2 regions of the Mesorhizobium sanjuanii genome follow, and region 2 is predicted to be linked to the other one. Evidence: predicted binding sites of a transcription regulator. Region 2 holds the regulator's gene; the other holds the start of a gene.
What was found. The regulator PhoB, encoded in region 2, activates phosphate uptake and scavenging genes when phosphate is short. The targets are predictions, from matches to a motif close to TGTCATNNANCTGTCAT.
Positions count from the first base shown of each region.

Region 1: phnG (phosphonate C-P lyase system protein PhnG) is a predicted target of PhoB. The motif match lies at 2,871-2,887, and genes of this name have one in related genera.

Region 1 covers NZ_NWQG01000104.1:52,548-57,880, reverse strand. The annotation lists gene CN311_RS17020 (alpha-D-ribose 1-methylphosphonate 5-phosphate C-P-lyase PhnJ) at 1-600, opposite strand, end outside; gene CN311_RS17015 (carbon-phosphorus lyase complex subunit) at 597-1,703, opposite strand; gene phnH (phosphonate C-P lyase system protein PhnH) at 1,704-2,309, opposite strand; gene phnG (phosphonate C-P lyase system protein PhnG) at 2,306-2,728, opposite strand; gene phnF (phosphonate metabolism transcriptional regulator PhnF) at 2,999-3,700, opposite strand; gene CN311_RS16995 (alkaline phosphatase family protein) at 3,769-4,998, opposite strand; gene CN311_RS16990 (ABC transporter ATP-binding protein) at 5,025-5,333, opposite strand, start outside.
Region 2 covers NZ_NWQG01000017.1:12,153-17,485, reverse strand. The annotation lists gene CN311_RS03765 (magnesium transporter) at 1-1,123, shown strand, start outside; gene CN311_RS03760 (GNAT family N-acetyltransferase) at 1,350-1,934, opposite strand; gene phoB (phosphate regulon transcriptional regulator PhoB) at 2,180-2,869, opposite strand; gene phoU (phosphate signaling complex protein PhoU) at 2,886-3,593, opposite strand; gene pstB (phosphate ABC transporter ATP-binding protein PstB) at 3,625-4,428, opposite strand; gene pstA (phosphate ABC transporter permease PstA) at 4,425-5,276, opposite strand; gene pstC (phosphate ABC transporter permease subunit PstC) at 5,280-5,333, opposite strand, start outside.

The sequences.
Region 1 (5,333 bases), on a different contig from region 2:
TTTGGGAATAGGTGAGGGCGACATCAAATATCGCCCGTTTGTCATAACTGGATAGCTGTTGGTCGTCGCAATATGACCAAAGCGCGCGATATCTTCGTAAAGCTCGACACTCATCAGACCATATTCTGCATAAGCATGCATCTTACGGGTTTCGGAGTCCCTCGGTTCCAGCCGGCGCAACGGTTCGGGCGACGGCACTTGGTAGACGATAATTTGTCCCTCCTTGAGAGGCGTTTCGGGCACCCGATGACGTGTTTGAATGATTGTGGCAGCCTCGGTTATTTCGGTCGTAGCGATGCCGGCCACACGCTTGAAAAATCGCCGGATGGAGACAGCATTCGTTGCGTCGTCCGCGCCCTGGTCAATCACCTTCAGCGTGTCGTTTGGTCCAATGACACTGGCTGTGACTTGAATGCCGCCGGTCCCCCACCCGTAGGCCAGCGGCATTTCGCGGCTGCCAAACGGAACCTGAAGGCCTGGAACGGCCATGGACTTCAAAATGCATCGCCGGATCATCCTTTTGGACTGTTCGTCCAGATACGCAAAATTGTAGGGTTGGCGGAAGCTGCGGCCGGCTGCGTTGCCATGAGGTCCCGTCATTCCGCGGCCTCCTTGCTTGAAAGGCGGCGGTTATGCTCCTCCCGCAACTGTCTTATGAATTGCAGGTCGCCCTGGAAATCGACATAGTGAGGCAAAGTGAGATGCGAGACGAAACCGGCCGCCTCGAGATTGTCGGTATGGGACAGAACGAACTCTTCATCCTGAACAGGGTATTTTGCTTCCTCGCCGTATTCCCGACAGCGCAACGATCGGTCAACGATTGCCATTGCCATCGCCTTGCGCTCACTCTTTCCAAATGAGAGACCATATCCGCGGGTGAAGCGCGCAGGCTCGTCTTCCGAGCCCCCGAAGAAATCCAGCATCTGGCATTCCGTGACGATGATATCGCCAATAGAAACAGAAAAGCCCAATTCCTCGGGTAGGATTTCTATCGTAACGTCCCCAACCCTTGTTTCCCCTACGTAGGGATGGGCAGCGCCATAGCCACGCAGCGCTGAATACGCCAAACCCACGACAAATCCCTCATCGCCACGGGCCAGATTTTGCAAGCGCTGATCGCGACCGGCGGGCATGGCAAGAGGATCTCGGGTGAGATCGAAAACAGGTGACTGATCGGGTTCCGGCAACTCGGCTTCAATCAGGTCTTCGTCGGAAATGCTGTCGAAGGCACGCGGAAAAGTTGGATCCAGCGGATCATCCGCGACCTTCGCTTTCGGCTTGTCGCAATCAACAATATCGAGGTGATCAAAATCAAGCAGCCTATGTGTGTACTCATAGGTCGAACCGAGTATCTGCCCTCCGGGAATGTCCTTGAAGGTTGCTGAGACACGTCGCTGAATGGCCATCCGGGCTGTATCGAGCGCGTTTGACACTGCCAAGCGCGGTAGAGTCGTGCGAAACGCCCGGAGAAGGAAGATCGCCTCAACGGCGTCGCCTTGGGCTTGTTTCAATGCCAATGCCGCAAGCTCTCTATCGTAGACAGAGCCCTCACACATCACTCGGTCGACAGCAAGACCGAACTGCTCGGCAATCTGCCGGACCGTGAGTTCGGGAACTGCTGGGTCTCCCCGCCGATCCTCCGCAACCAAACCATGTGAGTTGAGGATAGCCTCCTCCCCACCTTTTACGGCAACATAGGCCATCTAGATCTCCCCGGAGATGCTGCGAGGAAGAGCGATGATTGCATTTCCGGACGTAAAGAGAACATCGACTCCACTCGGATAAAGCTCATGATTGAGCTTCCAGTCCTCCCAAAACCAGGATGCAAGCCCATCAACGTCCACCGAAACTTCGCGCTGGATGCCCGGCCCACGCCACCGAACGGGCGGACCGCCGTTTAGAGATGGCACCTGAACAACAATCGTCGTCGAGGCCTGAGGCTCCAATTCTGTTCCGGGATTGAACTCGGCCAAGCGCGGCATCGTCATCGGATTCGCCACAATGGCAAATGTCGATCTTTCAACGCTGTCCACAAACGGCACCCCGCAGTGAAACCCAAGGTACTTGCGAACCGAAGGTAGATTCGACCGGGAATCGAGCCAGACCGGTGTTTCGCAATCCGCAAGCGTGAGGCAGACGGCGGCGGTCGCCGGATCAAGGGGACCGACTGCCGCAGTGGCAGAGACCAGCGTTTGCGGCCTGCCGACATATGCATACGCATCTAACACACGGCGGAATGTGTCCTGGCTATCGAAGACAGGATTTGCGAATCCGGGCTCAAGCCCGGCAGTATCCAAAACGCTGATCATTCCGGACTCATGCCTCGAGCCATTGCGAAAAAGTGGACCTTAGTCGAAGCCGCTTTGCGGCTCTTGATCTCACGGCGGGCGGATTGCGCGATTCCAAATTCGGTAACGAACCGAAGTACGCCGCTCGCACTGTCATCTGTTCCTTGCAACAGCGCATCGAAAACTGCCGCCAGTTGTGCATGACGCTGGTCGCGCCCGAGGACGAAGGCGAAGCCCGTCATGCCATCGGCCAACCTAACGGCACATCGGGTCATCGTGACCTCACCAAGGTTGAATAGGGCGCCCGTACCCCCGGCGCGTCCACGCACAAGCACGAGGCCGGTTTCCGGTCGGCGAAGCCAATCAAATTGCGGCTGGATGGCCAGGTTGTCCCAGGCCCGCTCAAGTTCATCGCATCGGGCTCGCGCGAGAACCGCCATCCATCGCTGCCGCTTTACAACTTCAATCCGCACCGGTGTTCGCCGCTTCGATTAAACGCCCGGCTCAGGTCCGGGCTCATCAGGGTGTTGGACATTGATGCCTAGATGTCTAGGTATCTTCGGATAGAGATAGTTCCTTTTTGCAACGATTTGATGACAGGGCATCGGCCCATCAAGTATTATTGCGATCCCGACTGGCAGAGGGCCGCCTGATCCGCCAGAGGTGGTCTCGGCGAATAAGCCGCCGTGTTCACACGCGACTCTTCGTGCTTATTCGTTCGTTTCAATAAGATATTCGTACCGGTCGCTTCGTATGACGCTGAAAGCGTATTTGATCGGTAACCCATCCGGCGTTACGTCGACATTGGTCTCAAAAAGTACCGGGCTGGACGAAGATATTCGCAGGAGCTGCGCTTCTTGCGAGCTAGGTCTTCGGGCCGTGATCCGTGTCCATTTCCGCTTATATTCCGCGATGCCGCAGCGCTTCAAGGCGGCAGTGGGAGAGTTCATTCCCTCGAATGCGGTGGCGAGGCCAGGAACGCGCGCTGCCGGATAGTAGCTCGTTCCGGTCGCCAAAGGCCAATCATTGATGAACGAGGTCGACCTGACCTCGGTAACCAGTGCTGAGGGAGCGATGTTCAAATGACTTGCAATATCAGGTTCGACAGAAGTTTCGTTGATCGACAGTATCTCCCGCTTCACGGACTTGTTCTGACCAAGGAGCTTATAAGTGAACCTGGGATCGCTGTTCAGTTTGTGTGAAACGAAATCATCAGCAACAAAGGTTCCGACACCATGCTGAACTCGCAAGGCGCCTTCAGATTCCAAAGCCTTGATGGCATTGCGCACGGTATGCCGATTGACGCCAAATCGGTCTGCCAAGACAAAATCGCCAGGCAGGCGGCCATCCTGGAAGGCTCCCGCATCAATATCATTGAGTAGAGCGGACCGAACCAGTTCCCAACGCTTCATTGATCACCATTTTCTTTTCGATTCGAATCAATATCGTCTCCTGGAGCGGTATAACTGCTCACTGTGTATTATCGGAAAAGCGGGCAATCGGAAAATGTATCGCCGGGCAGTCCAAGGACGCATGAAAGCGTTGGAGTTAAGCGCGTCGCTTCAGCCCCTTCCGCGACCTCATTCGGAACAGCCGGCCCGGAAATAATGCAAACACGATCATCCGCAGCAGAGCCAGGTCGAAAACCATGGGTAGATTTGTATTTCGGACAGCCGACCGGTTGGTCTGCCGGATGGTCTGCCGGGGTCTCTTCGAAATCACATTCTGGCGGCGCCGTGAAAGTGGCAATTCTGTTGCGGAGTTCAATTGGCAGATGATCGCCATTCCAGACCTCTGCGCCATACCGGAGCAATTTCATGGTTACCTCTCGGCGGTCCATATCGCTTTCAACCAAAACGTGCAGCGTCGCACCTTCGGACTGCCACACCTTTCCCGGAATGATCAGGTCCGGCAAGATTGATGTTTTGATGTTACGGTGGCCATGATCGCTGACGATCGCAATCGTGTAATCATCACGCCGACCTGCCCGGCGCAGACTATCCAAACAACGACCAACGAGAGAATCCGCGAAAGCGATCGCGAAATGAGCTTCGTCGCTCCCATAGCCGAAGTCATGCTGGAAGGCGTCCGTGGCATTGATCTCCGTAATGAGAAGATCAGGTGCCTCTTCTGACTCGAGCAGGCTGGCGGCCGCGGCGATCGTAAGCTGGTCACCGATAAGCGTCCTCGTAATGCTGGATACGCCGTCCGGCCCGCTGAATTCAGGTACATAAGAGGGCAGCGGGATGGCCCCCAGTCGGCCGCGTGGATCCTTTATCTTCAGCAGTGACGGCGTACTCCCATCGCTGGGGATCTTGATGAAGCCCGGGCCACGCAGCCAGCAAGGTGGAACATAGATGGACGTATCTTCCGGCTTAATGAGGGCGTGCCCGATGCAAGCCACGTCGAGGCCGGCACGCGAGGCAAGAGTCGCAATCGTCGGAACGAGGAGGTGTTCTGCTTCAGCTGCAACAAAGGCGCCGTCACTCAGGATGCGATTGCCAAAGATACCATGTATCTCGGCTCCGACACCTGTGAGTATCGAAGCCCGACCCGGCATGGAGGTCGCTGGTACCGCAGAGCGCATGCGGCGGACGAGATATCCATCGGCTGCCAGTGACGATAAGTTTGGCAGACGGTTGGCATGTTCCTGGAAATAGTCGGCGCTCACGCCATCGATCATTATGAGAAGAAGTTTTCGATGCGTCATTGCAATCTAGCTCACTCAAAGAGAGATTAACGTTTTATACATGCTATCCAGTGGCCTGCGCCGGCTTGCCGAAGATCTGGCGTGACCTTGGCACATTCTGCGCTGGCAATTGAGCACCTCGTTCTAAAGACGCAGCCTGATGGAGGTGTAACAGCGCTCGGAACTTCGCCTTTCAGAACTACCCGTGCTCGGCGAAGACTTGGATGGGGAACGGGAAGCGCTGAAACCAGGGCTTCGGTATAAGGATGAGCGGGCGCATTTCGAAATTTTTCGGCCGGTGCGATTTCCACGACCTTACCGAGATACATTACGATTACCCGATCTGCTATATGGCT
Region 2 (5,333 bases):
AGCTGAATTGCTCGCCAGAGAGTCTCCCGAGTTTATCCGCGACACACTAAAGCTGTTGCCGGACGGGCACGCCCGTAAGGTGGCCGAGCATTTGCCACTGCATATGCGGCCCATCGGGTCTCATGGCGATGGCGAGGATGTCGCGATGCCCGAGTCGCTCATCGAGCTGATGGACCCGATTTCCGCCAGCGTTCCTGTCGGGACGACAGTTGCTGCCGCGGTTGAAGCTGTCAGACGCGCCCAGGTGCCGACCGAGCTCACTTATCTCTATGTCACGGACGAGGGCAATAAACTGGTTGGCCTGGTGGTCCTGCGCGATCTAATGCTGAGCGAACCGGACGCAATTGTCGATCAGATCATGCTGCCCAGGCCGTTCGCGCTTAATGTCGGCCTCTCTTTGAGCAACGCATGCGAGGCAGCGGTACGGCGTCACTACCCTGTCTACCCGGTGGTGGACGCGGAGAACCGGCTGCTCGGGCAGGTTCGCGGTTGGCGCTTGTTCGAGCAGCAAATTATCGAGGTTTCCGCCCAGTCTGGCCAGATGGTAGGTGTCCAGAAGGAAGAGCGCTCTTTTACGCCGCTGTTCTCAGCCTTCTTGAAGCGTCATCCGTGGCTGCAGTTGAACCTCCTGACGGCCTTCATGGCCGCATTCGTCGTCAGTTCGTTCACAGGGACGATCGAAAAGATCGTTGCCCTGGCGGCATTCCTCCCGGTCTTGGCCGGGCAGAGCGGAAACACCGGCTGCCAAGCACTGGCGATGACCCTGCGTGGCCTTGCCCTGGGGGATGTGGACAAACGACCGAAGCTGCACCTGGTGATAAGAGAGGGCGCGCTCGGGATCGCCAACGGCTTGCTCGTCGGCCTTCTTGCGGCTGCGGCGATGTGGTTCTACGCCTCGAGGCAACCTGAGTCGGCGGCCCAAGCGCCCATGCTGGCACTTGTGATCCTGCTTGCCATGTCCGGATCGTGCCTCATGTCCGGAATCTCCGGCGTGCTGATCCCGTTGGGCCTGCGCCGGGTCGGCGCTGACCCGGCGGTCGCTTCGGCGATCTTCCTCACCACCTTGACCGATATTGTAGGCATGGGCCTGATGCTGGGGCTGGCCACCATACTCGTGCTGTAGCGAGGCGCGTCCAGTGACGCGTCCCTGGGAATTGGAGGCAATAAGCTGACCTCGTGTGCGCAACGCGACGGAAGACCAACCGGCACGGTGGATCACCGCCTATCACACGCCAATTGCCCAGACGTAGCGGGCGTATGCCCGTAGCGGGCGTATGCCCGTAGCGGAACCCGTGCGAATAACGATCGATCGCGCCGGGATAGATCCGCTTCCGCGGACCTTCCACGACTCAACGCGGTCCTCGCAGCATCGGGACGACTGTCGGCGACGAACCGACCTGGATGGCGCCGAGCGGTTCGAAGCCGTGCCGGCGGTAAAACGGAATGTTGCGCGGATTCGAGGATTCCAGATAAGCAGGCGCGTGATCGCGATCGCACCGTGCGAGTGCGTACGCCATCAGGGCTTTGCCGTGACCTTCGCCTTGGTGCGCGGGGTCGACACCGATCAGGGGCAGGAACCAATGCGGTTCGGTCGGATGGTAGGTGGCCATTTTCTCAAATACAGCCGCGGTTTCGCCGGCCAGAGAGGGCGCAACTGTGCTCTGGAGGAGCGCACCAAGCTCTTTCTCGTCAGGGTGCACCCCAGGCGGCAGCCACAGCGCCGCACCAGCGTAGTCCGCGGTGCAAAAGGCGCTTCCGCAAGAGAATGCAGCGCCTCCGAGCGCACGAACCATCCGAGGCAGGGCCGCAAGGAACTGGTGCGAATGAGGCCAAGTCCATCGCGCCATAGGGTCCGCCGCAAACGCCAGCACGACCGTATCGACCACCGGATTTTCATCGGCAGCGGACGCAACTCTTACTGTCTCTGACTTCACGCTATCCTCCTGACGCAGACAGTCCGACGAGGTCTGACGCATTAAGTAGCGCAATCTCGCAATCTGTCTAAGCCTCGCGCGCGATCGCGGTCCTGCTGGCCTGATATCCGGCTAGGAGCGGAACGGCAGCTACCTCACAGTCGGGATCGTCAGTTGCCGGTCCGGATGCGGCCCGTTCGCCGCCATAGGCCTGCTGATTGAGTTTTGACCTTGGAGCCTTCCCGATCATCGGGATGGAACAAGCTCTAATCTTCCCTGATCGCGTAGCCGGCGCCACGGATGGTGCGGATGACATCGGGCATGCGGCCGTTGTTGACCGCCTTGCGCAATCGCCCGACATGCACGTCGACCGTGCGCTCGTCGATGTAGATCGTCTCGCCCCAGACATTGTCGAGCAACTGGCTGCGCGAGAAGACACGGCCAGGGTGCCGCATCATGAATTCGAGAAGGCGGAATTCGGTCGGTCCGAGCCGGATCTCGCTCTTCTTGCGATAGACCCGGTGCGATTCGCGGTCGAGCACGATGTCGCCAACCTTCAGCACGCTGGACAGGACTTCCGGCTTGGCGCGGCGCAGCAGCGCCTTGATCCTGGCCATGAATTCCGGCGTCGAGAACGGCTTGACCAGATAGTCGTCGGCGCCGGTGGAGAGGCCGCGGACCCGGTCGCTCTCCTCGCCGCGCGCCGTCAGCATGATGATCGGCAGCCGCTCGGTTTCCGGACGCATCCGAAGGCGCCGGCAGAGCTCGATGCCCGAAACCGCCGGCACCATCCAGTCGAGCACCAGGAGATCGGGCACGTTCTCCTGCAGCCGGATCTCGGCTTCGTCGCCGCGCGTCACCACCTCGACCTGGTAGCCTTCGGATTCGAGGTTGTAGCGGAGCAGTACCCCCAATGGCTCCTCGTCCTCCACCACCATGATGCGTGGCGCGATCATTAACCCGTCGCCCCTGTCATGCCGCCGGCGCCGACATCGCCGTCTCGTCCTGCTTCGGACGATTGGCGGGCAGTTGCGAGCCGGTCAGCACGTAGTAGGCGTTCTCGGCGATGTTGGTGACGTGGTCGCCGATGCGCTCGAGATTCTTGGCGCAAAACAGGAGATGCGTGCAGGCGGTGATGTTGCGCGGATCCTCCATCATGTAGGTCAAGAGTTCGCGAAAGACCGAAGTGTATTTGACGTCGATGCGCTCGTCCTCGTTTCTGAGCTTGGCGAGTGCCGCCGCGTCCCTTGCGGCATATTCCTCGATCACGCCTTGCACCTGGATCAGCACCAGCTGTGCCATCGCGTCGATGGAATGCGACAGGTCGCGCGGCGTGACACTGAGGCCAACCGTGCCGACTCGCTTGGCGATGTTCTTGGCAAGGTCGCCGATGCGCTCGAGGTCGCCGGCCATGCGGATCGAGCCGACCACGGCACGCAGATCATTGGCCATCGGCTGGCGCTTGGCGATCAGCGTGATGGCGCGGTCGTCCAGCTCGCGCTGGCGCGCATCCATGATGACGTCGTCGGAAACCACCCGCTGCGCCAGCGCATTGTCGGAATTGAGCAAAGCCTTGGTGGCGCCGCCGACCATCGAGCCGGCGAGATCGCCCATATCGCTGATCAGCTTGCTGATCTGCTCCAGATCCTCATCGAAAGACGCGACTGTATGTTCGCCCATGATCTTGCCCTTCTATGCGTTGTCGGAACGCTCAGCCGAAACGGCCGGTGATGTAGTCCTGGGTGCGCTTCTCACGGGGCGACGTGAAGATCTTCTCCGTGGCGTCGAACTCTACCAATTCGCCGAGATACATGAAGGCCGTCTGCTTGGAGACGCGGGCGGCCTGCTGCATGTTGTGGGTAACGATGACGATCGTATAATCGGCCTGCAACTCGTCGATCAGTTCCTCGATCTTGGCCGTCGACAGCGGATCGAGCGCCGAAGCCGGCTCGTCGAGCAGGATCACTTCCGGCTTCACCGCCACGGTGCGGGCGATGCAGAGCCTCTGCTGCTGGCCGCCGGAGAGGCTGAGGCCGCTGGCGTTGAGCTTGTCCTTGACCTCGGTCCACAGCGCGGCGCGCTTCAATGCCTGTTCGACACGGCCGTCCATCTCGCCCTTGCCGAGCTTTTCGTAGAGCCTGACGCCGAAGGCAATATTCTCATAGATAGACATCGGAAACGGCGTCGGCTTCTGGAACACCATGCCGATCTTGGTGCGCAACAGGTTGAGATCCTGCGAGCGGTCAAGAATATTCTTGCCATCGAGCAGCACCTGTCCCTCGGCGCGCTGCTTCGGGTAGAGTTCGTAGATGCGATTGAAGACGCGCAGCAGCGTCGACTTCCCGCAGCCCGAAGGCCCGATGAAGGCGGTGACGCTGCGCTCGCGCAGCGACAGGCTGATATCCTTCAGCGCCTTGCTCTCGCCGTAGTAGAAGTTGAGGTTCTTGACCTCGATCTTCGTCTTCTCGGTGACCGACTCGGCCATGTTCAAATCGGTGGACAACATCGGTTTCATCTGTCCTCTCTGCGTCCGGTAAGGCTTCGGGCGAAGATGCTCAGCCCAAGCACGGTCAAGGTGATTATGAGTGCACCGGTCCACGCCAGTTGCTGCCATTCCTCGTACGGGCTGAGGGCGAACTGGAAGATGGTCACCGGCAGGCTGGCCATCGGCGCGTTGAGGTTGCCGCTCCAGAACTGGTTGTTCAACGCGGTAAACAAAAGTGGGGCTGTTTCGCCAGAGATGCGGGCGATGGCCAACAATATGCCAGTGACGATGCCCGAAAGCGCGGCGCGATAAGCGACCGACTTGATCACGATCCATCGCGGCGCACCGATCGCGGTGCCGGCCTCGCGCAATGAGTTCGGCACCAGCGTCAGCATGTCCTCGGTGGTGCGAACGACGACGGGAATGACCAGGATGGCCAGCGCGAAGGCGCCGGCGATTGCCGAGAAATGGCCCATCGGTCGGACAAGCAGTTCGTAGACGAACAGGCCAACGATGATCGACGGCGCCGAAAGCAGGATGTCATTGATAAAGCGAACAATCGTGGTGAGTTTTGAAAAACGCCCGTACTCGGCCATGTAGGTGCCGGCCAACACACCGATCGGCGTGCCGACAATGACCGCGATAATCGTCATTATTAGACTTCCGGCAATGGCGTTGAGCAGGCCGCCGGCTTCGCCGGGCGGCGGCGTCATTTCAGTGAACACCGAAAGCGAAAGGCCCGAGACGCCCTTGTAGAGGAGGGCGCCGAGAATCAGCGCCAGCCATGCAAGTCCGATACCGGCCGCTGCGACGCACAGCGTCATCATCACGGCATTCTTGCGCTTGCGGCTTTGGTGAAGCGATTCGGCTGTCGACATCGGTCAGGCTCCCGTGCGGGCGTCGATCCGCATCAGCATATAGCGGGCGATGGCTAG